DNA from 4 places in the Streptomyces sp. NPDC012508 genome. Region 2 is predicted to be linked to each of the others. Evidence: riboswitches for the same ligand, from Rfam matches in the RefSeq annotation. Region 2 holds a riboswitch; each other region holds the start of a gene.

Region 1 (7,274 bases), on a different contig from region 2:
CCCCGAGCACGCGCTCGATCTGTGCGGCGGCCCCGCCCTCGTCGATGTCCTCGAACTCGGGCACCCGCCCGGGCTCGGCGGCCTGCCGCCGCCACTGCCCGTACCGCACGGCCTCGGCCAACGCCCTGACGGCCCGCTCGGCGGCGGGATAGGCGGGAATCCCCCCGCTCGGCGGCCCACCCGCGGACCCCACCGGTGCGGGCGTCGCGTCGGCGGGGACCGCTCCGGCGGCGCCCGGCCGTACAGGCGCGGACGAGCCGCCCGCCGGTCCGTGGCCGGGGATCGCCCCGGTCTCCACCCCGGCTGCTCGGGCACCCGCCGGAGAAGCTGACGCCGCCCCGCCCGGGGGCCCGCCCACCGGGGCGTCCGGGCTCTTGGGCCCGGCGGGCTGGGCAGCCCCGAGCGGACGGCGCGCGGGCGGGCGCGTGCTCGTCGCCGCCGAGAGCGCTTCCGCCAGGCCGCCCATCTCCACGTGGACCACGACCACCGGCTTCGCCGGAGACGGGGCGGAGGCGACCGCCTCGCGGAGGTACGCCGCGAGGACCTCGCCGTCACCGGACTCGACCGCGCCGTTCTCGCCGACCCACGGGATCGCGGTCACGACGACCGCGTCGCACGCGTCGTCCGCGAGCGCGGCCGTCAGCGCAGCGCGGAAGTCCGCGGGGCTGGCGCCCGTCGTCAGGTCCAGCGGGCGGTGCGGGCGGAGCCCCTCCGTCAGACAGGCGTCGTACGTCAGCAGCCCGAGCGACTCGGAGTTGCCGAGGATTGCCACGCGCGGCCCGGCGGGCAGCGGCTGGCCCGCCAGGAGCAGCCCGGCGTCGACGAGTTCGGTCACGGTGTCGACGCGGATGACTCCGGCCTGCCGGAGCAGGGCGGAGACCGTGGCGTGCGGGATCCGGGTGACCGGCACGCGGTGCCCCGGCGGCGCGCTCCCGCTGTGCCGCGCGCCCTTGACCACCACGACCGGTTTGACCGCCGCCGTGCGGCGGGCCAGCCGGGTGAACTTCCGCGGGTTCCCGATGGACTCCAGGTACAGCAGGACGACGTCCGTCTCCGGGTCGTCGTACCAGTGCTGGAGGAAGTCGTTGCCGGAGACGTCGGCCCGGTTGCCGGCCGAGATGAAGGAGGAGATGCCCGCGCCGTGCCGGTGCAGTCCGGCGAGGAGCGCGATCCCGATCGCGCCGGACTGGGTGAAGAGCCCGATCCGTCCGGCGGCCGGCAACTGCGGCGCGAGCGAGGCATTCAGCCGGACACCGGCCGAGGTGTTGATGATCCCGAACGCGTTGGGCCCGATGATCCGCATCCCGTACGAGCGGGCCTGCCGCACCAGCTCCCGCTGCCGGTCCCTGCCCTCCGCCGTCCCCGTCTCGGCGTAGCCCGCGGAGAGGACGACGAGCCCCCGCACCCCGTGCTCCCCGCAGTCGGCGACGGCCTCCGGCACGCGCTCGGCGGGCACGGCCACGATCGCGAGGTCCACCGGCTCTCCGATGTCCGCGACGGAGCGGAAGGCCGGCACTCCCTCGAGCGTGCCGGTCTCCTCGGGGAGCGCGCGGTTCACCGCGTACGTACGCCCGCCGAACCCGCCGTCCAGGAGGTTTCGCAGGACCGTCCGGCCCACCCCGCCCGGTGTGCGTCCGGCGCCGACGACGGCGACCGAGCCGGGAGTGAGGAGCCGCTGTACGGAACGGGCCTCGGCCCGCTGCTCCCGCGCGCGCTGCACGGCGAGCGAGCGGTCGGTGGGCTCCAGGTCGAGATGGAGCCGTACCGAGCCGTCCTCGAAGCTCCGCTTCTGGGTGTACCCGGCGTCGGTGAAGACCTTGATCATCTTGGTGTTCGCGGGCAGCACCTCCGCCGCGAACCGGCGGATGTCCCGCTCGCGCGCCACCGCCCCGATGTGTTCGAGCAGGGCGGATGCCACGCCCCGCCCCTGGTGGGCGTCCTGGACCAGGAACGCGACCTCGGCCTCGTCGGCCGGTGCGGAGGCGGGCATGCCGCGGTCGTCGATCCGGTCGTACCGCACGGTGGCGATGAACTCCCCGCCGACCGTCGCGGCGAGTCCCACCCGGTCGACGAAGTCGTGATGGGTGAAGCGGTGCACGTCCTTGGCGGAGAGCCTCGGGTACGGCGCGAAGAAGCGGTAGTACTTCGACTCGTCGGAGACCTGCTCGTAGAAGCTGACCAGCCGTTCGGCGTCGTCGGCGGTGATGGGTCTGATGCGCGCGGTGCCGCCGTCACGGAGGACCACGTCCGCTTCCCAGTGGTCGGGGTAGGCGTGCTCCGGCTGTTCCGCCTGCCGACCCGGCTGTTCCGACTGCATGGGGCAAGCGTACGGCCGGAGTCCGACACGGGCACCGGTCGCGCGGCGCGTGGTCGCCATGCAAGGTAAGGAGGACCGATCGGCCTTCCCGCGGGGGCCGAAGGTCGGCCACGAGCACCCCGCGGCCCGTGAGAGACTGGTCTAGACAACCCGCTTGAGACTTGAAGGGCAACACCATGGCTGAGCGCCGCGTCAACGTCGGCTGGGCCGAGGGCCTGCACGCCCGCCCCGCCTCCATCTTCGTCCGTGCCACCACGGCCTCCGGCGTCCCCGTGACGATCGCCAAGGCCGATGGCAACCCGGTGAACGCCGCGTCGATGCTCGCGGTGCTCGGCCTGGGAGCGCAGGGCGGCGAGGAGATCGTTCTCGCTTCGGACGCCGAGGGTGCCGAGGCCGCGCTCGACCGCCTGGCGAAGCTGGTTGCCGAGGGGCTCGAGGAGCTTCCCGAGACCGTCTGACCTGATCTCCGAAAAAGCCGCGCACGCCGGAACACCGGCGGCGCGGCTTTTTCGTCCCCCCGATTCCGCGGGCACACTCCGTGCGACGTATTTGCGGTCAGCGCATTGCGGTCAGCGCATTGCGGGCGACGCATTGCGGGCAGCACTTTGCGCACCGAAAATTTCCGGGCGCCATCCCCTGTACGAAGGGACAGGCCCGCGAAATTCCCACCCTTTGTATACGGCCCGCTCGTTAATTCCGGACGCTCGCGGTGTTGACGACATGTTGCGAAACCCTCACACGCCCGCGCTCCGGGCGTTTCAGCCGGTGCAGCGCCAGGGACCGTTCGGCGTGCGACGCCGTCAGCGCACGAGCCCGTTCGGCGTCGCCGCGCGCCACCGCGTCCACGATCGCGCCGTGCTCGGCCCATGCCTCGACGGGCTGGGCGGGGATCTCGACCGCGTACATCCAGGCGATCTTGTGCCGGAGCTGGGTGAGCAGGGCGGTGAGCGCCGGGCTGCCCGAGGCCTGGGCCAGCGTCTCGTGGAACCAGCCGCCGAGCGAGCGCAGGTCTTCCGCCTGCCCCCGCCTGGCCCGCTCCTGCCCCAGCCTGACCAGGCCCCGCAGCACCTTGAGGTGCGCCTCCGTGCGGCGCTGCGCGGCGCGCGCGGCACCGAGCGGTTCGAGCAGGGACCGTACGTCCAGCAGGTCGGCCGCCTCCTGCTCGCTGGGCTCCGCGACGTGGGCGCCCGCGTGCCGGCGGGTGATCACGAAGCCCTCGGACTCCAGGGTGCGCAGCGCCTCGCGGACGGGGACGCGGGAGACTCCGTAACGGCGGGCCAACTGCTCCTCGGTCAGCCGGCTGCCGCGCTCGAAGACCCCGAGGACGATGTCGTCCCGGATCGCCGTGCATACAGAGTGCGCGGGAATGCGCATGTTCGACCTCCGCCTTAATCCGCGCGAAACCGGTTCTCCCGGGACTCTATTGCAGCAGGGCATTGTTTCCGATGGCTCCCCCGGAACCATGGATATGTTTTTGGTCAGCGAAAAGCCCCGGCCTAGTACGAGCCGGGGCTTTTCTGACGCGCTGGGAAGACCGCGAACGGTCAGACGTTCACACCGCGGGCGCGGAGGTACGCGATCGGGTTGATGTCCGAGCCGTACTCGGCGGTGGTGCGGGCCTCGAAGTGGAGGTGCGGGCCGGTGGAGTTGCCGGTCGAGCCCGAGATGCCTATCTGCTGGCCCGGGGTGACGGACTGGCCGACCCCGACACTGATGGCCGAGAGGTGACCGTACTGGGTGTACGTGCCGTCGTTCATCCGGATGACGACGTTGTTGCCGTACGCGCCGCCCCAGCCGGCCTCGACGACGGTGCCGGAGCCGACGGAGACGACCTTGCTGCCGGAGGCGGCGTGGAAGTCGATGCCGGAGTGACTGCCGGAGGACCAGAGCGAGCCGCCGGTCTTGTAACCGGTGCTGACGTACGAGCCGGCCACGGGGAGCTGGAAGGAGTTCAGGCGCTTGCGCTCGGCCTCACGGGCGGCGCGCTCCTTGGCCTCGCGGATCTCCTTGGCGCGGGCCTCCGCCTTGCGCTTCGCTTCGGCCTTGGCACGGGCCTCCGCCTTGCGCTTCGCCTCGGCCTCGGCGGCCTCGCGCTCCTGGGCGGCGGCCTGGGCGTCGACGGTCTCGGCGAGGGAGTCGGCGGCGACGATCTGGGTCAGCCCGGTGTCCTCGACGGAGGGGGCCGCGTCCGTGTCGACGGCGAGTGCCGGGGAGGCGAGGGTTCCGATGACGCCGGTGGTGGCGAGGGTCGCGACGCCGGCGATGCCGGCGCTGCGGCGCGCCAGACGGCTCGGACCACGATGCTTCCCGGTGGCACGGGTGAACGCCATGTAGGGGCTGTTCCTTTCCTTCCTTCTCGCCTACCGGGTTAGCTGACGGGTTCGGAGCAGGAAGGTCTCCTACGGGCCCCTCCGCACGGGTGCGAAGGCGTCCGATTCACCCCAGGGACTTCGTGTGGGTCCCCGGCTCCCCAGGCTCGCGCCTGACGGGGACTCGGCGATGACTGTCCGATGCCGCGGGTGCGGCGGGTGCAACTGGCGAACAGCCGGACTGACGCTAAGCGGACCATCTTTCAATCACCAAACAGACACGCCAGTTTGTAAGACATGCCACAGGCCATACACCCACCCTCTGCGGCAATACGGACAAAAAAGGAGGACCCCGACGTACTGTGACGTCGGGGTCCTCCGGTGCCGCCGACCGCGCCGGCGGTCCGGCTCAATCAGCCGGTGACGACGGTCACTTCGCCGATGCCGAGGGCGCGCACCGGCTCCTCGATCTCCGACGCGTCACCCACGAGCACGGTGACGAGACGGTCCACGGGGAAGGCGTTGACGACCGCGGCCGTCGCCTCCACCGTGCCGGTCTCGGCGAGGCGCGCGTACAACTGCGCCTGGAAATCGTCCGGAAGGTGCTGCTCGACCTGGTCGGCGAGGGTCCCGGCGACGGAGGCGGCGGTCTCGTACTTGAGCGGTGCCACGCCCACCAGGTTCTGCACGGCGACATCGCGCTCGGCGTCCGTCAGACCCTCCGCGGCGAGGGTGCGCAGCACCTTCCACAGGTCGTCAAGTGCCGGGCCGGTGTTGGGTGTGTCGACGGAGCCGCTGATGGCGAGCATCGAGGCGCCGTTGCCCTTGCCGTCGGAGCGCAGCACCTGGCCGAAGGCGCGGACGCCGTAGGTGTAGCCCTTCTCCTCGCGCAGGACGCGGTCCAGGCGGGAGGTGAGCGTGCCGCCGAGGCAGTACGTGCCGAGGACCTGGGCCGGCCAGACGCGGTCGTGCCGGTCCGCGCCGACACGGCCGATCAGCAGCTGCGTCTGGACGGCACCCGGGCGGTCGACGATGACCACACGGCCGGTGTCGTCGGCCGTGATCGGCGGAACCGGGCGGGACTCGGCGGAGTTCCCCGTCCAGGCGCCGAGCGTCTCGGCGAGCACCTTGTCCAGGTCGACGTCGGTCAGGTCGCCGACGACGACGGCCGTGGCCGTGGAGGGCCGGATGTGCGCCTCGAAGAACGCGCGGACGGCGGCGGCGTCGATCGCCTCCACCGTCTCCTCGGTGCCCTGGCGCGGCCGGGACATGCGCGAACCGGCCGGGAACAGCTCCTTGGAGAGCTGCTTGGCCGCCCGGCGGGCCGGGTTGGCCGTCTCGTGCGGGATCTCGTCGAGACGGTTGCGCACCAGTCGCTCGACCTCGGTCTCGAGGAACGCGGGCGCGATCAGGGCCTCGGAGAGCAGCCCGAGCGCCTTGGGCAGCCGCGAGACGGGGACCTCCAGGGAGACCCGTACACCCGGGTGGTCGGCGTGCGCGTCGAGCGTGGCGCCGCAGCGCTCCAGCTCGGCCGCGAACTCCTCGGCGCTGTGCTGGTCCGTGCCCTCGGAGAGCGCGCGGGCCATGATCGTGGCGACTCCGTCGAGGCCCGCGGGCTCGGCCTCCAGCGGGGCGTCGAAGAAGATCTCGACGGCGACGACCTGCTGGCCGGGGCGGTGGCAGCGCAGCACGGTCAGGCCGTTGTCCAGCGCTCCGCGGTCCGGGGCCGGGAAGGCCCAGGGCCTGGCGGTGCCCGGCTCCGGCTGCGGGTGGAACGTCATGCTCGTCAAAGACGCGGCAGCGTCGGTCACTGGTCCGCTCCCTCTTCCTCGTCGCTGTCGCTCTGCTCGGCGTCGTTCTGTTCGGTGCCGATCGGCTCGTAGACCAGCACCGCGCGGTTGTCCGGCCGCAGCTGGGCCTCGGCGACGGCACGCACCTCCTCGGCGGTGACGTCCAGGACCCGGTTGACGGCGGTCAGGGCGAGCTGCGGGTCGCCGAACAGGACCGCGTAGCGGCAGAGTTCGTCGGCGCGGCCCGCGACCGTGCCGAGCCGGTCCAGCCACTCCCGCTCCAACTGGGCCTGGGCGCGCTCCATCTCCTCGGGCGTCGGGCCCTCGGAGGCGAACCGGGCCAGCTCCTCGTCGACGGCGGCCTCGATCTCGGGCACCTCGACCCCGCCGGACGTCTTGACGTCCAGCCAGCCGAGCGAGGGCGCGCCGGCCAGGCGGAGCAGGCCGAAGCCGGCGGCCACGGCCGTACGGTCGCGGCGGACCAGCCGGTTGTGGAGCCGGGAGGACTCGCCGCCGCCGAGGACGGTCAGGGCGAGGTCGGCGGCGTCGCACTCGCGCGTGCCGTCGTGCGGGAGGCGGTAGGCGGCCATCAGCGCGCGGGCCGGGACCTCCTCCTCGACGACCTCGCGCAGCTGCTCGCCGATGGTGTCGGGGAGCGTGCCGTCGCGCGGCGGCAGCTTGCCGTCGTGGGACGGGATGGAGCCGAAGTACTTCTCGATCCAGGCCAGGGTCTGCGCCGGGTCGATGTCGCCGACGACCGAGAGCACCGCGTTGTTCGGCGCGTAGTACGTGCGGAAGAAGGCCCGCGCGTCCTCCAGCGTCGCCGCGTCCAGGTCGGCCATGGAGCCGATCGGCGTG
Region 2 (7,274 bases):
CACGATCGGGGCGATCTCGTCGAAGGAGACGGCGAACATGTCGTGCAGGACGAAGGCGAGCCGCTCGGCCGGACCCAGCGTCTCCAGGACCACGAGCAGGGCGAGCCCCACCGAGTCGGCGAGCAGCGCCTCCTCCTCGGGGTCGCGGGTGGTGCCCTCCGCGCCCCGGACCAGCGGATCGGGGACGAAGTACTCCAGCGGGTCCTCCCGGCGGGAGGCGCGCGAGCGGAGCATGTCGAGGCAGACCCGTCCGACGACCGTCGTCAGCCACCCGCTCAGGTTCTGCACGTCGCTTATGTCGGAGCGGCTGAGCTTGATCCACGCTTCCTGGACGGCGTCCTCGGCCTCGCTCAGGGACCCCAGCATCCGGTACGCGACCGCCTTCAGATGCGTGCGGTCGGCCTGGAAGCGCTCGGCCAGGAGGTCCTTCTCGTCCATCGGTGTCTCCCTCGTTGTGACCGTCATCGAGATGACGGACGGCACCGGCGAAACGTGACGGGTTCGCACCCCCGAACCGTCCGCTGTGTGAGATCCCCTGTTGTCCCCCGCAGAACGCCCGGAAATCCCCGGCCGATGGGCCTCACTGCCGGGGATTGCCACTTCAGTGCCGTGATCTTCGACCGTAGATTTTCATGCATGACGACAACCGCGCAGGTCAACGCTGTACTTCGCACCCCGCCCGCCTCTCCGCAGGCCGCGGCCGCGTACTTCTCCGCCAGCCTTGCCTTCCACGCCGACGTCTCCGATGTCGCGGGCGCCCTCGCCGCCGACGGCGACCCCGGCTTCGTGGTCCTGGACTCCCGCTCCACCGCGTCCTGGGACCAGGGCCATGTCCCCGGCGCGGTCCACCTGCCGACCGCGCTCATCGCCGAGCAGGCCGAGCAGCTGCTCGACAAGGCCGTGCCCGTGGTCACGTACTGCTGGGGCCCCGGCTGCAACGGCGCGACGCGCGCCGCGCTCGCCCTGGCGCAGCTGGGCTACCAGGTGAAGGAGATGCTCGGGGGCTTCGAGTACTGGGTCCGCGAGGGCTTCCCGTACGAGACGTGGGAGGGCCCCGGGAGGAAGGAGGCGGACCCGCTCACCGCCCCGGTCGACGCCGGGGACTGCGGCTGCTGAGACCGCTGCGGGAAACGGATTAGGGGATCGGCTCACCATGCCGTAAGGTCATATTCACCGACGCGGGGTGGAGCAGCTCGGTAGCTCGCTGGGCTCATAACCCAGAGGTCGCAGGTTCAAATCCTGTCCCCGCTACTCAGTAGCAACGAAGGCCCGGATCCAGTCACTGGATCCGGGCCTTCGTCGTGTCCGGGGTCCGGACGATCGGGCTTGACCTTTACGCAACGTCAAGATTTAGCGTTTTCCTCATGGAGTGGTCGATCCAGGAGATCGCCAAGAAGGCCGGCACCACCAGCCGCACTCTCCGGCACTACGGAGAGCGCGGACTGCTGGAGCCGAGCCGGATCGGCGCCAACGGTTACCGGTACTACGACCAGGCGGCGCTCGTGCGGCTGCAGCGCATCCTGCTGCTGCGCGAGCTCGGGCTCTCCCTGCCCGCCATCGCCGAGGTCCTGGAGGGTCAGCGGGACACGCCCGCCGCTCTGCGCACCCATCTGCTGCTCCTCGAACGGGAGCGGGAGCGGATCGGGCGGCAGATCGAGGCGGTGCGGACCACTCTCCACAAGACGGAGAACGGAGAAGAACTCATGGCGGAAGAAGTGTTCGACGGGTTCGATCACACGCAGTACGAGGAGGAGGTCACCGAGCGCTGGGGCCGCGAGGCGTACGAGAAGGGCGACCGCTGGTGGCGCTCGCTCGGCGCCGAGGAGAAGCAGGCGTTCATGGACGAGCAGGCCGGCATCGCCCGTGACTTCGGGCAGGCGGCACGGGACGGCCTCGCCGCCGACAGCGACGAGGTCCAGGCGATCGCGCGGCGCCACGTCGCATGGCTGTCGACCACCACGACGCCGACGAAGGAGTACGTGATCGGCCTCGGCCGGATGTACGTCGACGACCCGCGCTTCGGCCGGAACTACGACCAGCACGGCGAGGGCACCGTTCTCCTCGTACGGGACGCGATGACCGTCTACGCGGAGCGCAACCTTTGAGCGGCCGACCCCGGCGTCTGCCCCCGCCGAGGTAACCCACTTGGCCGAGCGAAGGTCGCCGCGCGGCGCGGCGCCCGGCACCCTGGGGTGGGCACGGTACGGTCCGTCGCCGTGTACGGACCGGGCAGGAGAGCACAGGTGGGGCAGGGGAGCGGGAACGGGAAGGGAAACGGGAACGGCAAGGGGCACGGGAACGGCAAGGGGCACGGGAACGGCAAGGGGCACGGGAACGGCAAGGGGAACGGGAACGGCAAGGGGAACGGGCAGGGAAACGGGAACGGGAACGGGACCCCCCGGGCGCGTGCCGAGCGGACCCGCCGGTTCCTCCGCGCCCTGCCCCCGCTGGTGATCCTCGGCGGGGTCGTCTTCGACCTCTCCACCCCGCCCGCGTACACGGCCGCTCCGATGTTCTCGGCCGCGCCGCTCCTCGCCGCCCCGTTCTTCTCGATGCTGACGACGCTGCTCACGGGCATCGCCGCGATCCTCGCCGGCGTCGGGCTGCACCTCTACAACGGGACCGCCACCGAAGTCCCGTCCCTCACGGAGACGTTGACCGTCATCACGGTCTCCGCCCTCGCCCTGCTGGTCAACCGGGTCGTAGTGCGCAGCGGGGAGCGGCTCGCCTCGGCGCGGGTGATCGCGGAGACCGCGCAGAAGGCCGTCCTGCCGACGCCCGCCGAGCGGATCGGCGGGCTCCATGTCGCCGCCCGCTACGAGGCCGCGCAGGCGGACGCGTTCATCGGCGGCGACCTGTTCGCCGTCCAGGACACGCCGTACGGGGTACGGCTCGTGGTCGGTGACGTCCGGGGCAAGGGGCTCGACGCGGTGGAGGCGGTCGCCATCGTGATCGGCGCCTTCCGGGAGGCGGCCGAGCAGGAGGCCTCCCTCGAGGGCGTCGCACAGCGCCTGGAGCGGGCCCTGGCCCGGGAGGGTACGCGCCGCTCCAGCCTCGACGCCTTCGAGGGGTTCACCACCGCCGTCCTGGCCGAGATCCCGCGCGGGGACGGGCACGTACGGGTGGTGAACCGCGGCCACCCCGAGCCGCTGCTGCTGTACGCGGACGGAGGCCTCGCCCACCTCGAACCGACCGAGCCCGCCCTGCCGCTCGGCATGGGCGAGCTTGCCGCCTGGCCGGACCGGGCCGACGAGGTCCCGTACCCGCCGGGGGCCACGCTGCTCCTCTACACCGACGGGCTCTCCGAGGCGCGCGACGCCTCGGGGGCCTTCTACGATCCGGCCGAGCGGCTCGCCGGGCGGATCTTCCCGGGACCCGAGGAACTGCTCGACGCGCTGGTCGACGACGTCCGCCGGTACACGGGCGGAGGCTCCACGGACGACATGGCACTGCTCGCGGTGAGCCGGCCTGCGGCCGGGCAGCCGGAGCGGCGCAGGACGATGCCCGTGGTGCCGTGACCATCCGTAGTGGAGAGGTACCGCTGCGATAACAATTGACGAACCGTCAGTTTCGGGGCGGCAGTAAAGGTCTGGACTGAAGCGGGATCAAATCGGGCTGTACCAGTTCAATCTCGGGAATGATCAAGCAGAACAGCTTGGAATCCGGCCCTCGTGTCTATTAACGTTCGATAACGCAGCGCGGTCGTCCCAGCCGTCGTAAGAGACGGCACCGCGCGCACGCGCCGAATCTCGAAAGGGAACCGGGGAACCACCACTTGGGGTGAATCGGGCACCGTCGCACCCGTGCGACACCGCCCGTAGGAGACCTTCCTGCTCCGAACCCGTCAGCTAACCCGGTAGGCGAGAAGGAAGGAAAGGAGTACGCCTCCGTGGCGTCCAACACCCCTGCTCCCGAGGGTCTTTCTGACGGGTTCAACGCGTTCGGCGCCCCGGGCGCCGCCGGGACGGACGACGACGCGACGACGTGGGGGGAGTGGAACCCCACCGAGGACTCCCTTCGCCAGCAGGCCCGTTCGGGCGGCCGTCACCGTGTCGTGAAGCAGCGCTCCGCGTTCGCCCGCTCCTCCACCGTCCTCGGTGTCGGCGTCATCGCGGCCGTCGGCGCGGGCGGCATGGCGACCGCCAAGGACAAGCCGCCCGTCTCGATATCCCTCCCCGATCTGAACCTGCCGGACGCCTCCGAGCTGCCCGGCGTCGGCGACCTGATCTCCGGCGAGGACGGCACGGACGGTACGGGCTCCGGGAGCAACAACCCGCAGCCGCTCACGGCCACCCTGGCGCTCCCGGCCGACAGCACCGACAGGGCCGAAGGCTCCCCGGCCGCCTCGACGGCGGACGCCGGCGAGGCGCTGCGCGCCCGCATCATGCAGCAGGCCGAGCAGCAGCAGGCCTCCGCCGACGCCGACAAGAAGGCCGCGGCGGAGAAGGCGGCGGCCGAGAAGGCCGCGGCCGAGGCGGCGGCGAAGGCGGACGCGGCGGAGAAGGCGGCGGCCGAGGAGAAGCGGAAGGCCGAGGAGGCCGCCGCGGCGAAGGCCGAGGCGGAGCGCCTCGCGAAGCTCGCCGCGAGCTACTCGCTGCCCACGTCCTCGTACACCCTCACCTCCACGTACGGCCAGTCCGGCTCCATGTGGTCCTCCGGCCAGCACACCGGCCTCGACTTCGCGGCGCCCACCGGCACCCCGGTCAAGGCGGTGCACGGCGGCACGATCACGTCAGCGGGCTGGTCCGGCTCGTACGGCTACCGGATCGTCCTGGAGCTGGAGGACGGCACGGAGGTCTGGTACGCGCACCTGTCCTCGATGACGGCGAGCGTCGGCCAGTCCGTGGGCACCGGTGACACCATCGGCCGCGTGGGCGCGACCGGCAACGTGACCGGGCCGCACCTGCACCTGGAGGTCCACACCCCGGGCGGCGCGGGCGTCGACCCGGCGGCCTGGCTGGCGGGCAAGGGCATCTCCGTCTGACCCCGCGCGCGAACACGCGCCGGCTCCCCGCGCGCGTCGCGCCGGCTCCCCGCGCTCCTTCCCACGGCTTCGGCAGTCCTGGCGGCGTCCCCCCGACGCCAGGGCTTCCGGAATACCCGTACAGCCGTGGGTGTTCGAGCTTCGCATGACCTCTCTTCGCCCGCTGGGCAGCTCCGACCTGCACGTCTTCCCCCTGGCGCTGGGCGGCAACGTCTTCGGCTGGTCGGCCGACCAGGCGCAGTCCCTCGCCGTCCTCGACGCCTACACCGCCGCGGGCGGCAACTTCATCGACACCGCCGACATGTACTCCCACTGGGCCGAGGGCAACCAGGGCGGCGAGTCCGAGACGCTCATCGGCAAGTGGCTGGCCACCCGCGGCAACCGCTCCGACATCGTCCTCGCCACCAAGGGCGGCGCCCACCCCCGGTACAAGGGCCTCTCCGCGACCACCATCAAGGCCGCGGCGGAGGAGTCGCTGCGCCGGCTCGGCACGGACTACATCGACCTGTACTACACGCACTTCGACGACACCTCCGTCCCGGTCGAGGAGATCGTCACCGCGCTGGACCAGCTGGTGAAGGACGGCAAGGTGCGGGCCGTCGCCGCCTCCAACATCGCGCCCGAGCGGCTCCAGGCCTCCCTCGACTTCGCCGAGACCGAGGGGCTCGCCCGCTACGTCGCCCTGCAGCCGCACTACAACCTGCTCTCACGCGACACGTACGAGGGCGAGCTGATGGCCACCACCGAGCGGGCCGGGCTCGCGGCCGTCCCGTACTTCGCGCTGGCGTCCGGCTTCCTCACGGGCAAGTACCGCCCGGGGAAGACCGTCGACAGCGTCCGCGCCGAGGGCGCCGCCGCGCACGCCGGGACCGAGCGGGGCCGGCGGATCCTGGCCGCGCTCGACACCGTGGCCGAGGCGCACGGCGCGGAGGTCGCCACCGTCGCCCTGGCCTGGCTCGCGTCCCGGCCGACCGTCGCCGCGCCGATCGCCTCGGCCCGTACGGTCGAGCAGCTCCCGGCCCTGGTCGCGGTCGCGGACCTGCGACTGACCGACGCCGAACTGGCCCTCCTGACGGAGGCCTCCGCGGCCTAGGAGCGTGCAGAGAGGGGCGCCTAGCTGCGGTACGGGTTGTAGCCGCCGTAGTCGAGGTACTGCGGCGGCGCCCACACCCGGCCCGTCGCCCGCGCCGCGTACGTCAGGGCGGGCGATGCGACCGCCTTGCGCTGCCAGAGGTGGTGGAGCAGCTCCTGCTCGCGCGCGGTGAACTCCGGTCCCGCCGCGCCGCGCTGCGCGCGATGGCGCAGGAACGCGAGGGTCGTCGCGAACGCCTCGTACTCCCCGACCGCGGCGGCGGCCGGCTTGCCGTACGTACGGCGGGCGAAGTCACGGGCCACGGAGCGGGCCCGCATCGAGGAGAGCGCGAGCGGCTCCGCGGGCGAGAGCCAGCCGGCCGCCGCGTACGCCGGGAGCTGCCCGGATATCGTGCGCAGCTCGCGCTGCCGGCTCCATATCGCGAGCCAGGTGAGCAGGGCGAGGGTGGGCACCATGAACATGCCGTAGACCAGGATGAAGCCCAGCGGCCCGAGCATCGTCGCCGAGCCGTTCCACAGGGCGTGCATGCCCATGGCGAGGAGCAGTCCGGCCAGCGGCAGCAGCGTCCGGCGCAGCCGCAGGAACTTGCGGCGGGAGGTGGCGAGGGCGGCGAAGGCGAAGCCGAGGCCGGTGAAGACGGTGAAGAGCGGATGCGCGAACGGCGACATCACGACCCGTACGAAGAACGTGCCCGCGGTCATGGCGCCGAGGCCGCCGGAACCGACGTCCTGGTCCTCGCCGAAGGCGTTGCCGAGATAGAGGATGTTCTCGGTGAAGGCGAAGCCGGTGGCGGTGAAGCCGGCGACCACGACGCCGTCGACGAGTCCGGTGAAGTGCCGTCTGCGGAAGAGGAAGATCAGCAGGATCGCCGCGGCCTTGGCGCTCTCCTCCACGACCGGTGCGACGACCGTGGCGCCGAGGGACTCGGCGGAGGCGGGGTCGGCGGTGGCGGTCGCGATCCAGCGGACCGCGAAGGAGTTGGCGAGGATCGCGACGAGCGTGGCGGCGAAGGCGCCCCAGACGAAGGCGAAGATCAGATTGCGCCAGGGACCCGGTTCGACCCGGTCCAGCCAGCGGAAGGCGGCCAGCAGCAGCGGAACGGGCAGGACGGCCAGCGCGAGCCCGACGAGGAAGCCCTCCGTGCCGGTCTGCTCCCGCACGATCGCCAGGATCACCAGCGCGCAGATCGCGAGCACG
Region 3 (7,274 bases), on a different contig from region 2:
GGTGGGCCCGGCCGCGTGAGCCTCCTCCACGTACGGAGCCGGCCCGTGCGCGTCGCCGTAGGGCATGTCCAGGGCGGCGCCCACCTCCGGCGCCTCGTCCGCCTCGGGGGGCCAGCCGGCCACGCAGCGCAGTGCCGTGTCTCCCCACGTCGTGTCCGTGTCGGGGCTGTGGAGCTCCGCGGTGGTGAGGGCGACGTGGGCGACGTCGGCGAAGGTGGGCACGACGGCCCGGACGAGCTCGCGGGCGCACTGGACGGCGTCCAGGCGGAGCCCCATCCGCGCGTGGACGCGGTGCAGCACGGCCAGCCGGTCGCGGGCACGGTCGCGGGCGGTGACGTCGACGGCGGAGGCGACGAGGCCGAGGGGACGGCCCAGGTCGTCCTCGAGCCGGAAGACGGAGACCGTGTAGATGTGTTCGCGTTCGGGATCCGCGAGGGGGTAGCCCGCGACCCGCTGGTCGAAGATGGGCACACCTGAGGCCAGGACCTCACGGAGGGCGTCCTCGAACGATCCGGCGCCGAATCGGGAGTAGACCTCGGAGAACGGGCGGCCGATGATCTCCTCCTCGGAGGCCCCGCGCAACCCGCCGGCCGCCGAATTGATCCGGAGGACGTTCAGGTCGGCGTCGAGCACGTGCAGGCCGACCGGGGACTGGGTGAAGACGGCGTCGAGGACTCCGGAACGGATTCCGCCGGGAAGCGGACCTGCGGGCCACAGACCCCAGCGGCCGGGAGGGTCCCCCTCCCCCACCGGCCCCACCGTGACTCCCTCGGTCAACTTCTCGAGGTCGACGAGCGTGAGCAGTTCGGTCACGGGGCGGCCGAGGATGGCGGCGCGGGGGACGCCGAGGAGGCGTTCGGCGGCCCGGGTCCAGACGACGACCAGACCGCTGTCGTCGAAGACGGCGACGGCCTGTCGCCCCTCGGGGCCACGCCCCACAGAGGCTTCCCGCCCTTCGGGGGTTGCCGGTACCTCCGGGGCTTCCTGCCCCGCTTGTTCCTCACGCTCTGCCATCGTGCCTCGCACTCGGCGTCGACGGACATCTGTCGGCGGGCATCCGTCAGCGGATCATCTGCGGTCGTCGACGCAGCCTAACCCTCGGCACGAATCGAGGCATCCCGGCCATGACGGACATCCGACAGCCAGCGCGCTCGCCCGAAACGTCCGATAATGGGCTGCATGGCCCGTAAGGCATCATCGACGCATCCTCCCCCGACCGTGACGGTCAAGGGCAAGGACATGCGCCTGCGCACGATCGGTTTCGTGGTACTCGCGGCCCTCGCGATCTGGTTCATCGCGGTGAACACCGACTCGGTCACGATCCGCCTGTGGTTCTCGGAGGTCACGCTGCCGCTCTGGAGCGTCCTCACGGTCACTCTGCTCGTGGGGATCGTCCTCGGCCTGCTCATCGCCCGTCGGCGCGCCCGACGCTGACCGGCACCCGTACGGTGTCGCTCGTCGCATTGGTTCGTTTCATGACCAATCAAATCGCCACCATCCGCCGCCCTTCGTAAGTTCACCCAAGAATTACCGCACGAAGGTATACCTTTAAGCTCGCCTCCCCCATCCTGTCCACCGTGTGCCAAGGAGGCACGCGGGGACACGAGAGGCGGGGCATGACTCCCATCAGCCGCAGGGGATTCGTCGGGATCGGGGCAGGGCTCGTGGCGGGTGCGACGCTGCCCACGGGCACGGCGTCGGCCGCCGCCTCCGCCGCGACCGGCACCATCACCGACGTCAAGCACGTCGTGATCCTCATGCAGGAGAACCGCAGCTTCGACCACTACTTCGGCAGACTGCGCGGCGTCCGCGGCTTCGGCGACCGGGCGGCGGGGAACATCCCGGGCGGCTGGGGCATGTTCAACCAGCCCAACTGGGGCGGCCGCCAGTACCCGTGGAAGCTGAGCGCCACCCCGCCGGCGGGCGGTGTCGACGGGGAGACCCTGGCGCAGTGCAACGGGGACCTGCCGCACAGCTGGACCTCGCAGCACGCCGCGTGGAACAAGGGCCGGATGGACAACTGGGTCACGGGCGTCGGCAACACCCGCACCCTCGGCTATCTCGACCGCGGTGACATCCCCTTCCACTACGCCCTCGCCGACAACTACACCGTCTGCGACGCGTACTTCTGCTCGGCTCTCAGCGCCACGGGCCCGAACCGCACCTTCCTCTGGAGCGGCAAGATCGACGCCTCCAGCAAGGACGGCGGCGAAGAGTCCGGGCTCACCTGGGAGACGTACGCCGAGGCGCTCCAACGGGCCGGTGTGAGCTGGAAGGTCTACCAGAACGCCCAGGACAACTACGGCGACAACGGCCTCGCGTACTTCAAGAAGTTCACCGACGCGCGGCCGGGCGACCCGCTGTACGACCGCGGCATGGGCTCCGTGCCGAAGGTCACCGGCTCCACCCCGGACGACATAGCCGCCGCGATCCGCGCCGACGCCCTCGCCGGAACCCTTCCACAGGTCTCCTGGGTGGTGGCGAGCGAGGCGTTCTCCGAGCACCCCTACGCCCCGCCCGGCGACGGCGCGCACTTCGTCGATCTCGTCTACCGCGCGCTGGCCGCGAACCCCGAGGTCTTCGACTCGACCGTGCTGTTCCTCAACTACGACGAGAACGACGGGTTCTTCGACCATGTGCCGCCGCCGGTCGCTCCGCCCGGGACCCCAGGCGAGTACATCGACGGCGTGCCGGTCGGCCTGGGCTTCCGTGTCCCGATGCTCGTCATGTCGCCCTGGACGCGCGGCGGCTGGGTGAGCTCCGAGGTCTTCGACCACACCTCGGTCCTGCGCTTCATGGAGACCTGGACGGCCGCCATCGGAACCCCCGCCACCTGTCCGAACATCAGCGCCTGGCGGCGGAAGGTCACCGGCGACCTGACGGGTGTCTTCGACTTCGCGCGGCCGGTGTACGGAGTTCCCTCCGGCCTGCCCTCCACGGCCAAGGTCATCGGGCAGTCCACCTGCGGCCCGCTGCCGAACCCGGTGCCGCAGGACAACGCCCTGCCCGCGCAGGAGTCCGGCACCCGTCCGGCGCGCGCCGTGCCGTACCAGGTCAACGGCAACCTCGACCGGTTCGAGTTCGGTGCGGCGGGCAAGATCCTCGCCTGGTTCTCGATGACGAACCACGGCGCGCAGGCGAAGCGGGCCGCGCACTTCACGATCCACCCGCACCAGCACCGGGACACGGCGGCATGGCAGTACACGGTGGACCCGGGGGCGACGTCCACGGACTTCTTCAACATCGGGCTCGGGTCCGGGTCGGGCAAGTACGACATCTCGATGATGGGCCCCAACCGCTTCCTGCGCCGTTTCATCGGTGACGCGTCGAAGGCCGGCAAGGCGATCGAGGTGGCGGCGCGGTTCGCGACCGAGCCGGGCACCGGGAAGACGGCGATCTACTTCAGGATGACCAACGCCTCGGCCGGTCCCGCGACCTTCACGATCCGCTCGAACGCCTACCGCACGGACGGGCCGTGGACGTACACGGTCCCGGCGAACTCCTCGCGCGAGGACTTCTTCAACGCCGTGGCGTACAACGACGGCTGGTACGACTTCACGATCACGGCCGACATCGACGGCACCTGGTCGCGCCGTTACACCGGTCACATCGAGACCGGCGCCTCGAGCATCACAGGCTGACGTACACCATCAGTCCCTACCAAAAGGGACACAAGGGCAATTTCATGCCCTTGTGTCCCTTTTCTCGACTCGGCTTAATTTACGGGTATGACCGTTTTGGCCGTCCGGGTGACATGAATCACGCGATCGGGACGCAACCTATCCGGACGGACCCCCTCCCCTTACGCCCCAAGGCAGTTCGGTGTGCTCGTCGCCGCCGGGAACTCATTTCTGAATTCCCTGTTCATTTCGCATCCACGCCCAGCCTTGTTCCGTCCGACATTTCTCGCCTACGGTCACCCTCGACCCGGACGGATCGCCGAATCCTGCCACCGTCCGAAAAGACCAGCCATTCACCCGTCGGCAGGAGCGGGGGACCCAGTTTTTTCGCCGCCCGGATTTCCGGAGCGGCTTGGGGTGAAGCCGCACCCGTGCGGCCGGGCAGCTCCAGCCCGAACCCGACAGCTCACCCCGCAGGCGCCGGAGAGGAATCCTTCATGCCCGCTCACGGTAAGCACCGGCGCCCCAAGCGACGTCCCCTCAGCCGCAGTATCGCCCTCGCGAGTACGGGTGGAGCCGCGCTGGCTCTCCCCCTCGTCGCGACGGCCGGCGCGCACGCGGCGCCGAACGCGGCGCCCGCCGTCGCGCCCATCCAGAAGACCGCCTTCACCAGCCCGGCGAAGATCGCGGAATCGGTTCCCGCGGCGGGGAATTCCGCCGCCAAGATCTATACCGTCGTCGGCGGTGACTCCCTTTCCGTGATCGCGCACGAACAGGGTGTGCGAGGCGGCTGGAAGGCCCTGTACCAGGCGAATCGCAAGGCCGTCGGTGACAATCCGTCACTTATTCACCCCGGTCTGGAACTCTCGCTGAGCGGGAAGCCCGCCGCCGCCAAGAAGCAGAAGTCCTCGGCCCGTACGACGAGCACGGACCGCGCGGACCGCTCGCAGGAGCGGAGCGCCGCTCCCGGCGCCGCCGCGACCAAGACCCCCGCCAAGGCCGCTCCGGCCGCCGCCAAGAGCTACACCAACGACCTGGACGGCTGGATCCGCGAGTCGCTCGACGTCCTGCAGAAGTACGGCATTCCCGGTTCGTACGAGGGCATCCACCGCAACATCATGCGTGAGTCCTCGGGCAACCCGCAGGCCATCAACCTCTGGGACTCCAACGCCGTCAAGGGCACCCCGTCCAAGGGCCTCCTGCAGGTGATCGAGCCGACCTTCCTGGCCTACCACGTGCCCGGTACGTCCATGGACCTCTTCGACCCGGTCGCCAACATCACCGCTGCCTGCAACTACGCCGCGGACCGCTACGGCTCCATCGACAACGTCAACGGACCGTACTGACAGTCGCTCCGGAAACGGGCGGGCGCTCACCCACGAGCGCTCCGGAAGTGGTCGGCGAACCAGCCCGCGGCGAGTTCGCCGACCACTTCCAGCGTGCCCGGCTCCTCGAAGAGGTGCCCGGCACCGTCGACGACGACAAGCCGGTTCTCGCAGGTGAGCCGCGCCTGCGCCGTCTCGTTCAGCTCCCGGACGAGGGGATCGCGGCCCCCCACGATCAGCAGCGTCGGGGCGCGCACCTGCGCGAGGCGCGCCCCGGCGAGGTCCGGGCGGCCGCCGCGCGAGACGACGGCGGCCACGTCGGACAGCGGGTCGGCGGCAGCCCACAGGGCGGCCGCGGCGCCCGTGCTGGCGCCGAAGTAGCCGATCCATAGCCCGTCGAGGCCCGGCCGGCCCGCCAGCCAGTGCGTGGCCCTGGCCAGCCGGCCGGCCAGCAACTCCGTGTCGAACACATTGCTGCGGTCGTCTGCCTCCTCCTCGGTGAGCAGGTCGAACAGGAGCGTTCCGAGACCGGCGCGGTTCAGGCTCTCCGCGACGGCCCGGTTGCGGGGGCTGTGCCGGCTGCTGCCGCTGCCGTGGGCGAACAGCACGATCCCCGGGGCGCCGTCGGGCACCACCAGGTGGCCCCCGACCCGCGCCTCCCCCGCCGGGATGCGCACCTCCGGGTCCTGGTCGTCCGTGCCGCGCCGGGCGTGGTGGCGCTCCAGACAGGCGACGACCTCCTCGTCCGGTGTCTGCGAGAAGTCCTCGTAGAACTGGCCGATCGCGTAGAAGAACGCCGGTTCGTGGACGCTGATGGTCTCGTCCGCCTCCCGGCCGATCCGCTCCGGCCAGTCGCTCGGCGCGACGGGCACCGCGAGGACGATCCGCGCGGCCCCCTGGGCACGGACGACCCGGCAGGCGGCCACCGCCGTGGCGCCCGTCGCCAGTCCGTCGTCGACGACCACGGCCGTCCGGCCGTCGAGGCGGGCCGGTGGGCGGTCGCCCCGATAGCGCCGGGCCCGCTGCCCGAGCACGGTGCGCTCACGGGCCTCGACAGCGGCCAGGTCGCCGCCGGAGACCCGGGTGTCGGCAAGGACATGGTCGTTGAGGACCCGGACGCCGCCCTCGCCGATGGCGCCCATGGCCAGCTCCGGCTGGAAGGGCACCCCCAGTTTGCGTACGAGACAGACGTCCAGGGGCGCTCCGAGTGCGTCCGCGACCTGTTCGGCGACCGGCACGCCGCCGCGGGGAAGTCCCAGGACCACGACGTCATGGCCCTTGAGGTGCTCCAGGCGTGCGGCGAGCTGCCGTCCTGCGTCCGTGCGATCGGTGAAGTACATGTGCCGCTCGTCTCCCTGGTCCGGAGCGTGTGCGCGGGCGGTGCGTGCCGCCGCCCGTCAGGCGGGGCGGGCGACGAGGGTTCCGTCCTCGTCGAGGTCGACCCGCGCGCCGTAGGGCCGGCTCTTGCGGCCCAGGACGTCGTGGAGCCAGCGCGCGTCTCGGCGGGGGGCGTGCTCCAGCCGCAGGCGCCGGGCCCTCAGGGGAATCATGCGTACCTCCTGGAGTCGGCCGTCCTCGGGCCTCAGCGAGACGAGGTACAGCAGACGCAGGTCGTCGCGGTACTGCTCGTAGCCCGTGATGCCCTCATAGTCGTTGATCAGGTCGCCGCAGCCGTGGAGGACCAGCTTGCCCCGGTGGACCTCCACGGGGCGGGGGTGGTGCGAGGAGTGGCCGTGCACCACGTCCGCGCCGGCGTCGATCAGCGCGTGCGCGTAGTCGACGTCGCCGCGGGAGAGCGCGTACCCCCAGTTCGATCCCCAGTGGATCGAGACCATGACGATGTCGCCGGGGCGCCTGGTGTCCCGGATCCGGGTGAGGAGGCGCGTGGCGGCGGTGTGGCTGGGCCCCGAGGCGAAGTGGACGCCGCCGCGCCGCGCGGTGGCGGCCCAGTCCCGCGGAATGCCGCTGGACGCCATGCCCAGGGCGTAGGCGACGAACCGTCCGCCGCCGGGCAGGGGGACGACCACGGGCCGTGCCGCCTCCTCGGCGTCCTCGCCGGCGCCCACGGTGGGCACGCCGTGCTTCGCCAGGGCGTCCAGCGTGTCCTCCAGCCCTCGGCGGCCGTGGTCCAGGACGTGGTTGTTGGCCAGGACGCACACGTCGGGGCGGGCGGCGGTCAGGCTCGGCAGGTTCTCGGGGTGCATGCGGTAGTGGACCGCCTTGCCGGGGACGAACTCGTCGCTCGTGGTGACCGCCGTCTCCAGATTCGTGACACGGACGTCGGGCGCGGCGGCGTCCAGGACGTCGAGCGCGACGCCCCAGGGGTAGG
Region 4 (7,274 bases), on a different contig from region 2:
CGAGCCCGACCAGGGTCCCGGCCGAACGGATCGGGACGGTCTCCTCGGCCAGGTCGAGCGCGGCCCGGATGTCGGCGCGGATCGCGTCGACCTCCTCGGCGGCCGGCGGGTCGCTGCGGACATGGCGCTCGGTGAGCCGTACGCAGCCGATGTCGACGGACCGGGCGGCCTCGACGTGCTTGTTGCCGACGACGAACTCGGTCGAGCCGCCGCCGATGTCCACGACCAGGTACGTCTCGGTGCCGTGCAGCTCGCCCGTGGCGCCGGTGAAGGAGAACTCGGCCTCCTGGTCACCGGTGATCACCTCGGGCTCGACACCCAGGATGTCCAGGACGCCGCGCACGAACTCGTCGCGGTTCTCGGCGTCACGGGAGGCGGAGGTGGCCACGAAGCGGAGCCGCTCGGCGCCCAGTTCCTTGATGACGGCGGCGTACTCACGGCAGGCCGCGAAGGTCCGCTCCAGCGCCTCGGGCGCGAGGCGGCCGGTCCGGTCGACGCCCTGCCCGAGCCGGACGATCGTCATCCGCCGGTCCAGCTCGACCAGCTCACCGGTCTCGGGGTGGACGTCGGCGACCAGCAGGCGGATGGAGTTCGTACCGCAGTCGATGCCCGCGACCCGGGTCACTCCGCCGACTCCTTCTCGTCCGTGCACGGCGTGACGCAGGGGCCCTTGGCCCACCACTCCGGCAGCATGGCGATCGCCTCGTCGCCCAGCGGGTTCACGCCAGGTCCCGCGGCCAGCGAGTGGCCGACGAGGACGTGCAGGCACTTCACGCGGTCGGGCATGCCACCGGCGCTCGGGAAGCCCTCGAGAACCTCGATGGCGTCACGGCGGGCGATGTAGTCCTCGTGCGCGGCCCGGTAGGAGGCGGCCAGCTCCGGGTCGGTGGAGAGCCGGGCCTGCATCTCCTTCATGACCCCGTTGGCCTCGAGCGTGCCGATCGCGGAGGCCGCGCGGGGGCAGGTCAGGTAGTACGTCGTGGGGAACGGGGTGCCGTCCGGGAGCCGCGGCGCGGTCTCGACGACGTCCGGGTTGCCGCAGGGGCAGCGGTGCGCGATGGCGCGCAGACCCCGGGGCGGGCGGCCGAGCTGCTGCTCGAAGGCGGCGACGTCCGCCTCGGTCGGCTCGGTGCGTGCGGTCTGCGGAGGGGGCGTTTCCATCGTTACGTCTTGTCTTCTCGTCGGAGTGTCGTCGGGGGCGGTCGGTGGGGAGGTCTGCTTCGGTGCGGGTCGGCTGCGGGTCGGCTGCGGGTCGGCTCCGGTGTGCGGGTCGCCCGCGCTAGCGGCGCGCGTCCGCGCGGTCGACGCCGTCCCAGAGGTCGGAGTACCAGGGGTGCTCGGCGGCGCCCTGCTCGGTGCGCCGGGCGCGCTCGGCCTCGGGGTCGTTCACGGTGAAGCCGGTCTCGCCGGGCATCACGTAGTGGAGGTGCTCGCGGGCCAGCCGGCGGACGTAGGCGGGGTCCTGGAGACGGGCCTTCTCGTCCCGCAGCTCCTCGACGCGCGCGGCGGCGTCGGCGGCCTGGCGCTCCTGCTCGGCGATCTCGCCGCGCTGGGAGACGTACTGGCGCATGGGGTACGCGAGCGCGACGACCAGCGAGCAGACCACCAGGGCGAGGAAGGCGGCCCGGCCGGTGAGCCGGGAGCGGCGGGCCTGACGGCGGGTCTGGGAGCGGTAGACACGGGCGGCGGTCTGCTCGCCGAGCAACCTGATCCTGGTCGCGGTGGAGAACCGGTCCCGGTCCTTCGCGGCCATCTCCTGTCGCCTCCCCTGTGTCGTCCCGTAACAAGTGCGTCCCCGCACACGGTACGGGACCGGGTGCGGGGACGTACGTAACCGAGGGTTCCCCGGGATCAGCCGATCAGCCCTTGAAGCGCGGGAAGGCGCTGCGGCCGGCGTAGACGGCCGCGTCGTCGAGGATCTCCTCGATGCGCAGGAGCTGGTTGTACTTGGCGACGCGCTCGGAGCGGGCCGGGGCGCCGGTCTTGATCTGGCCGCAGTTGGTGGCGACGGCGAGGTCGGCGATGGTGACGTCCTCGGTCTCGCCGGAGCGGTGCGACATCATGCACTTGAAGCCGTTGCGCTGGGCCAGCTCGACGGCGTCCAGGGTCTCGGTCAGCGAACCGATCTGGTTGACCTTGACAAGCAGGGCGTTGGCGGCGCCGTCCTCGATGCCGCGGGCCAGGCGCTCCGGGTTGGTGACGAACAGGTCGTCGCCGACGATCTGGACCTTGGAGCCCAGCTTGTCGGTGAGGACCTTCCAGCCGGCCCAGTCGTCCTCGAACAGCGGGTCCTCGATGGAGACCAGCGGGTACGCGGAGACGAGCTCCTCGTAGTACTCGGTCATCTCGGCGGCCGAGCGGGACTTGCCCTCGAACTCGTACGAGCCGTCCTTGTAGAACTCGGACGCGGCGACGTCGAGCGCCAGCGCGATGTCCTTGCCCGGGACGTAACCGGCCTGCTTGATGGCCTCCAGGATGAGGTCGAGCGCCTCACGGTTGGAGTCCAGGTTCGGGGCGAAGCCGCCCTCGTCGCCGAGGCCGGTGGACAGGCCCTTGGTCTTCAGGACGGACTTGAGGGTGTGGTAGACCTCGGTGCCCCAGCGCAGGGCCTCGGAGAAGGACTCCGCGCCGATCGGCGCGATCATGAACTCCTGGATGTCCACGTTGGAGTCGGCGTGCGAGCCGCCGTTCAGGATGTTCATCATCGGAACGGGCAGCAGGTGCGCGTTCGGGCCGCCGAGGTAGCGGAAGAGCGGGAGGTCGGAGGCCTCGGACGCGGCGTGCGCGACGGCGAGGGAGACACCGAGGATGGCGTTGGCGCCGAGGGAGGCCTTGTTGTCCGTGGCGTCCAGGTCGAACATGGCCTGGTCGATGAGGCGCTGCTCGGTGGCGTCGTAGCCGACGAGCTCCGGGCCGATCTGCTCGATCACGGCGAGGACGGCCTTCTCGACGCCCTTGCCCTGGTAGCGGTTCTTGTCTCCGTCACGGAGCTCAATGGCCTCGAACGCACCGGTGGAGGCACCGGACGGAACAGCAGCACGGCCGGTGCTGCCGTCGTCGAGGCCGACCTCGACCTCGACCGTGGGGTTGCCTCGGGAGTCCAGGATTTCCCGGGCTACGACGACGTCGATGGACGGCACGAGCATCTCCTTCTGGGATGTGACGCTAGATGTGACGCTTGCGGTGCAGGGTCGCTTTGGCCTTGCGGCAAGAGCCTAACCGGCTCCAGGGCTCCCGTCGGCCGGGCGCCCGCCCCCTGGGACGAAAAAGGACCCAAGGGCACGCATCTGGGGCCAAAGACCCCCAGAACTACTCGGTGGTAACCGGGGCTGCGCCCCCGGACACGCGGAACCCCGGCCCGGAGCGCACGGGGGAAGAACGCTCCGGACCGGGGTGGTCACCGCGGGAGGGTCATCGGACCCGCGTGAGCCGCCGGACTCACGCGAGCCGCCGGGCTCACTTCAGGTGAAGCTGCTGGCCCGGGAAGATCAGGTCGGCGTCCTCGACGACGTCCTTGTTGAGCTCGAAGAGCTTCGCCCAGCCGCCCTTGACGTCGTGCGCGGCGGCGATGGTGCTCAGGGTGTCACCGGCGACGACCTTGTACTCGCCGTCACCCTTCTTGACCTTCTTGCCGGTCGGGGTGGTGACGGTCTTCGTGGACTCGGCCTTCTTCGGGGCGGTCCGCGTCTCGCTGCGGGTCGTCGGCTCCTCGGCCTGACGCTCCTGCTGCTTCGGGGCGGCCGGCTTCGCCGGCGCGGTCTCGGCGGCGCCACCGGTGTAGGCGGCGTTGGAGAGGCCGACGCCACAGCTCGGCCAGGCACCCTTGCCCTGGCCGGCGAGGACCTTCTCGGCGATGGTGATCTGCTGCGACTTCGAGGCCTGGTCGGCGGTGGCGGCGTACGCGGTGCCACCGTAGGCGGCCCAGGTGGAGGCGGAGAACTGCAGGCCGCCGTAGTAGCCGTTGCCGGTGTTGATGGACCAGTTGCCACCGGACTCGCACTGGGCGACGGTGTCCCACTCGGAGGCCGTGGCGGCCGAGGCGGACCCGGCGGTCATCAGCGGGGCGGCGACGGCGACACCGGCGACACCGGCGAGGGCGACGGCGCGGGTGGCCTTGGAGGCACGACGGTGTTTGCCCTTGGCGGAAAACAGCATGGAACTTCTCCTCACCGACGCCTGCGAGGTGAGCTGTCGGGTTCGGGCCATGTGAGTTGCCCGGCCGCGCGACCTTGCGCGCGGCTTCACCCCAAGCCGGTCCGTCGGCCGTCTGTCTCAACGGCCGGGGACGGCACTTACCTTGGGTCCCCCGCTCCTGCCTACGGCGCTTGACGCGACGACTGTTCCCATCGGCCGACGGCAGGATTCGGCGATTCGGTCGACGGGGCCCGCGGTGGCGAGCGGTCCTGACCGTAGACACAGACCCGGGGGAAGTTCAAAGAGGTCCAGGTCGGACAAATCATCCCTACTTACCTCGGGACGAAGGGTATTTACGCAGGTGAGAGGTGACGGAAGCAGAGTTTGCGGACGGGACGCGCCAGTTGAGACAAAGAGACCCATGTCTCACTGGCGCAGAACCGGACATACGATCCCGAACTACCCCTGGTTCGCGGTCGACCCGAGACTGAGGTCGAGGCTCTGGCCAGGGAGAATGAGGTCCGGATCGGTGCCCACCGTCGAGCGGTTGGCGTCGTAGAGGGCGCCCCAGCCGCCCGGGAGTTCGTTCTGCTGGGCGATCGCCGAGAGGTTGTCGCCCGGCTTGACGGTGTATTCACCGATCGCGTCGGTGATGTCCTGAGCGGCCGTGTTGTCCAGGCTGTCCGGAGTGCCCTTACTGCCCCGGTTGTCCTGATCTGCCGCATCGGCGTCCGCGCCAGGTGTCGGGGTGTCAGACGGGGTGCCGGTCGGCGAGTCGGCCGGGGAGGCATGGCGGCCCTTTTCGCCACTCTTGCCCGGATTGACCGACTCCTCCGGAGCCGCGTCGCCGCGATGCTTCCCGGTACCCGGGGTCGACGGAGCGCTGGGCGTGCCGGACGTCCCGGGCGTGGTGGACGCCTCAGGCGTCGCGGTCGACCTGTCCGCCCCCCGCGAGGTGGTCTCGGGGGTCTCCGCCTCGGGGGTGCCGGCCTCGGGGGACGACGTCTCGGATCCGGCCGGAAGGCCCGCGGTCCGGTTCGACTCCGGGAGGGGACCCGTGGGCTCCGCCGGCTTCACGGCCGGGCCCGGGTCCACATCGGGCCTGGCGCCGTCGTTCGTCAGCCCGGCGATCGGGGCGCAGGTGGCCCACTGCGTGTCGCCCGCGGCGAACGCCCTCTCCGCCACCGCGATCTGCTGGGCGCGGCTGGCGAGGTCCGCACTGGTCGCGTACGCGAGGCCGCCGTGCCGCTCCCAGCTCTCCTGGGTGAACTGGAGTCCGCCGTAGAGCCCGTTGCCGAAGTGGGCGCTCCACAGGCCGCCCGACTCGCACTCGGCGACCCGGTCCCAGGTGGCGGCGTCGGCGGCGGACGCCGAGCCGGCACCCAGGAGGGGAAGCGCCAAGGCCGATCCCGTCACGCCTGCGGCGACAACGATGGCGGGGGCCTGGCGGGGTCTGCGGTGTCGTCCGTTCCCGGAGCGCATGGGGAGGGCCTTTCGCGTGACTGCTGAGGTGACGGTGAACGTAGCGGCATTCGAACGTCAGTAACAAGTCGATGCAGCGGAGATCACGCGAAAGTCACAGTCTTGACGGTCCGTCAGTCACCCAAAGGGGAGAACTCGACCGGAAGCGTGCGCAATCCCCGCATGATGAGCCCTCCGCGCCACCGCAGATCGGCCGGATCCGCGGCAAGTCGCAGGTCCGGCAGGCGAGTCAGCAGCGTCGCGAGCGCGATCTGCCCTTCGAGGCGGGCGAGCGGCGCGCCGATGCAGTAGTGGATGCCGTGCCCGTAGCCGAGGTGCTGGTTGTCGCGCCGGGACAGATCGAGCGTGTCCGGCTCCTCGAAGCGCGCCGGGTCGCGGTCGGCGGCGGCCAGCACCACGAGGACCGGATCACCCGCCGGGATCCGCTGCCCGCCGATCGTCAGCGGCTCCATGGCGTACCGCCAGGTCGCCAGCTCCACCGGCCCGTCGTAGCGCAGCAGCTCCTCGACACCGGTCTCCAGGAGCCCCTGCTCCCCCGCCGCGAGCGAGGCCTGGAGCCGCTCGCGCTGACCGGGGTTGCGCAGCAGGGCGTAGACCCCGTTGCCCACCAGGTTGACCGTGGTCTCGAAGCCGGCGAAGAGCAGGATGAAGGCCATCGCGGCGGCCTCGTTCTCGGTGAGGTGCTCGCCGTGGTCGGAGGCCTTGATGAGCCCCGAGATCAGGTCGTCGCCGGGATCGAGCCGCTTACGGTGGATCAGCTCCGCCAGATACCCGCGCATCCTCTTGACCGACCGCGCCACACCGCCGCGCGGTCCTCCGCCGTGCCGGATCATCATCCCGGCCCAGTCCCGGAAGTCGTCCTGGTCCTCGGCCGGCACGCCGAGCAGGTCGCAGATCGCGTAGATGGGCAGGGGGAAGGCGAACTCGTGGATGAGGTCGGCCTCGCCCTTCGCAGCGAAGGAGTCGATCAGCCGGTCCGTCAGCTCCTGCACCCGGGGAGCGAACTCGGCGACCCGGCGCGGGGTGAACGCCTTGGAGACCAGCCGCCGCAGCCGGGTGTGGTCGGGTGGGTCGATATTGAGCAGATGTGTCATCAGCTCGGCCTTGCGCTCCCCCGGGATCCCCGTCTTCCCCTTGGCGTGCGCCGGCTCGTCGTGGTGCGCCGGGTTCTTGGAGAGCCGCTGGTCGGCGAGGGCCTGCCGGGCGTCCGCGTACCGCGTCACCAGCCACGCCTCGACCCCGCTGGGGAGCTTCGCCCGGTGCACGGGCGCGTGCTCACGCAGCCAGGCGTAGGCGGGGTACGGATCGGTCGCGAACTCCCAGGTGAAGAGCTCGGGAGCGGGGGGCTGGGCGGGGGGCGTACTCACCCTGAGACGGTACAAGGTCGGCGTCGCGTCGGCCTCCGGGCCGACCGGTCCCCGAGATGTGATCGTCCTGTGAAGGCGCGTGGCCTAGATTCTCCCGCGTGGATGCCCAGTTACTCAGAAGCACGTTCGCCGTCGTCGAGAGGCGGGCCGAACATGCCGTCACCTTCTTCTACTCCCATCTGTTCTGGCACAACCCGGGCGTCCGCGAGCTCTTCCCCGAGGACATGCGGGCCCAGCGCGACCGGCTCTTCGCCGCGCTCACCCATGTCGTGGCCCACCTGGAGGACCCCG

What was found. A riboswitch is a leader RNA that binds a small molecule or an ion and turns the genes downstream of it on or off. The one in region 2 is predicted to bind cyclic di-AMP.
Positions count from the first base shown of each region.
Region 1: another riboswitch for cyclic di-AMP. It lies ahead of ACFY8U_RS27475 (M23 family metallopeptidase); the one in region 2 lies ahead of ACFY8U_RS14315 (M23 family metallopeptidase).
Region 3: another riboswitch for cyclic di-AMP. It lies ahead of ACFY8U_RS09645 (transglycosylase SLT domain-containing protein); the one in region 2 lies ahead of ACFY8U_RS14315 (M23 family metallopeptidase).
Region 4: another riboswitch for cyclic di-AMP. It lies ahead of ACFY8U_RS32375 (transglycosylase family protein); the one in region 2 lies ahead of ACFY8U_RS14315 (M23 family metallopeptidase).

Region 1 is NZ_JBIBEO010000008.1:359,597-366,870, forward strand. It holds gene ACFY8U_RS27460 (GNAT family N-acetyltransferase) at 1-2,317, opposite strand, end outside; gene ACFY8U_RS27465 (HPr family phosphocarrier protein) at 2,494-2,775, shown strand; gene ACFY8U_RS27470 (GntR family transcriptional regulator) at 3,008-3,691, opposite strand; gene ACFY8U_RS27475 (M23 family metallopeptidase) at 3,862-4,647, opposite strand; cyclic di-AMP (ydaO/yuaA leader) riboswitch at 4,660-4,826, opposite strand; gene ACFY8U_RS27480 (M16 family metallopeptidase) at 5,040-6,407, opposite strand; gene ACFY8U_RS27485 (pitrilysin family protein) at 6,434-7,274, opposite strand, start outside.
Region 2 is NZ_JBIBEO010000004.1:19,150-26,423, reverse strand. It holds gene sigJ (RNA polymerase sigma factor SigJ) at 1-438, opposite strand, end outside; gene ACFY8U_RS14335 (rhodanese-like domain-containing protein) at 637-1,116, shown strand; tRNA gene ACFY8U_RS14330 (tRNA-Met) at 1,178-1,251, shown strand; gene ACFY8U_RS14325 (MerR family transcriptional regulator) at 1,365-2,105, shown strand; gene ACFY8U_RS14320 (PP2C family protein-serine/threonine phosphatase) at 2,244-3,518, shown strand; cyclic di-AMP (ydaO/yuaA leader) riboswitch at 3,731-3,878, shown strand; gene ACFY8U_RS14315 (M23 family metallopeptidase) at 3,890-4,984, shown strand; gene ACFY8U_RS14310 (aldo/keto reductase) at 5,130-6,077, shown strand; gene ACFY8U_RS14305 (PrsW family intramembrane metalloprotease) at 6,098-7,274, opposite strand, start outside.
Region 3 is NZ_JBIBEO010000002.1:785,791-793,064, forward strand. It holds gene ACFY8U_RS09630 (PAS domain-containing protein) at 1-939, opposite strand, end outside; gene ACFY8U_RS09635 (lipopolysaccharide assembly protein LapA domain-containing protein) at 1,180-1,434, shown strand; gene ACFY8U_RS09640 (phosphocholine-specific phospholipase C) at 1,617-3,641, shown strand; cyclic di-AMP (ydaO/yuaA leader) riboswitch at 3,928-4,113, shown strand; gene ACFY8U_RS09645 (transglycosylase SLT domain-containing protein) at 4,118-4,966, shown strand; gene ACFY8U_RS09650 (phosphoribosyltransferase family protein) at 4,993-6,285, opposite strand; gene ACFY8U_RS09655 (CapA family protein) at 6,343-7,274, opposite strand, start outside.
Region 4 is NZ_JBIBEO010000011.1:59,288-66,561, forward strand. It holds gene ACFY8U_RS32355 (exopolyphosphatase) at 1-625, opposite strand, end outside; gene ACFY8U_RS32360 (DUF501 domain-containing protein) at 622-1,161, opposite strand; gene ACFY8U_RS32365 (septum formation initiator family protein) at 1,280-1,753, opposite strand; gene eno (phosphopyruvate hydratase) at 1,860-3,146, opposite strand; gene ACFY8U_RS32375 (transglycosylase family protein) at 3,457-4,155, opposite strand; cyclic di-AMP (ydaO/yuaA leader) riboswitch at 4,159-4,334, opposite strand; gene ACFY8U_RS32380 (transglycosylase family protein) at 4,594-5,535, opposite strand; gene ACFY8U_RS32385 (cytochrome P450) at 5,730-6,983, opposite strand; gene ACFY8U_RS32390 (globin domain-containing protein) at 7,082-7,274, shown strand, end outside.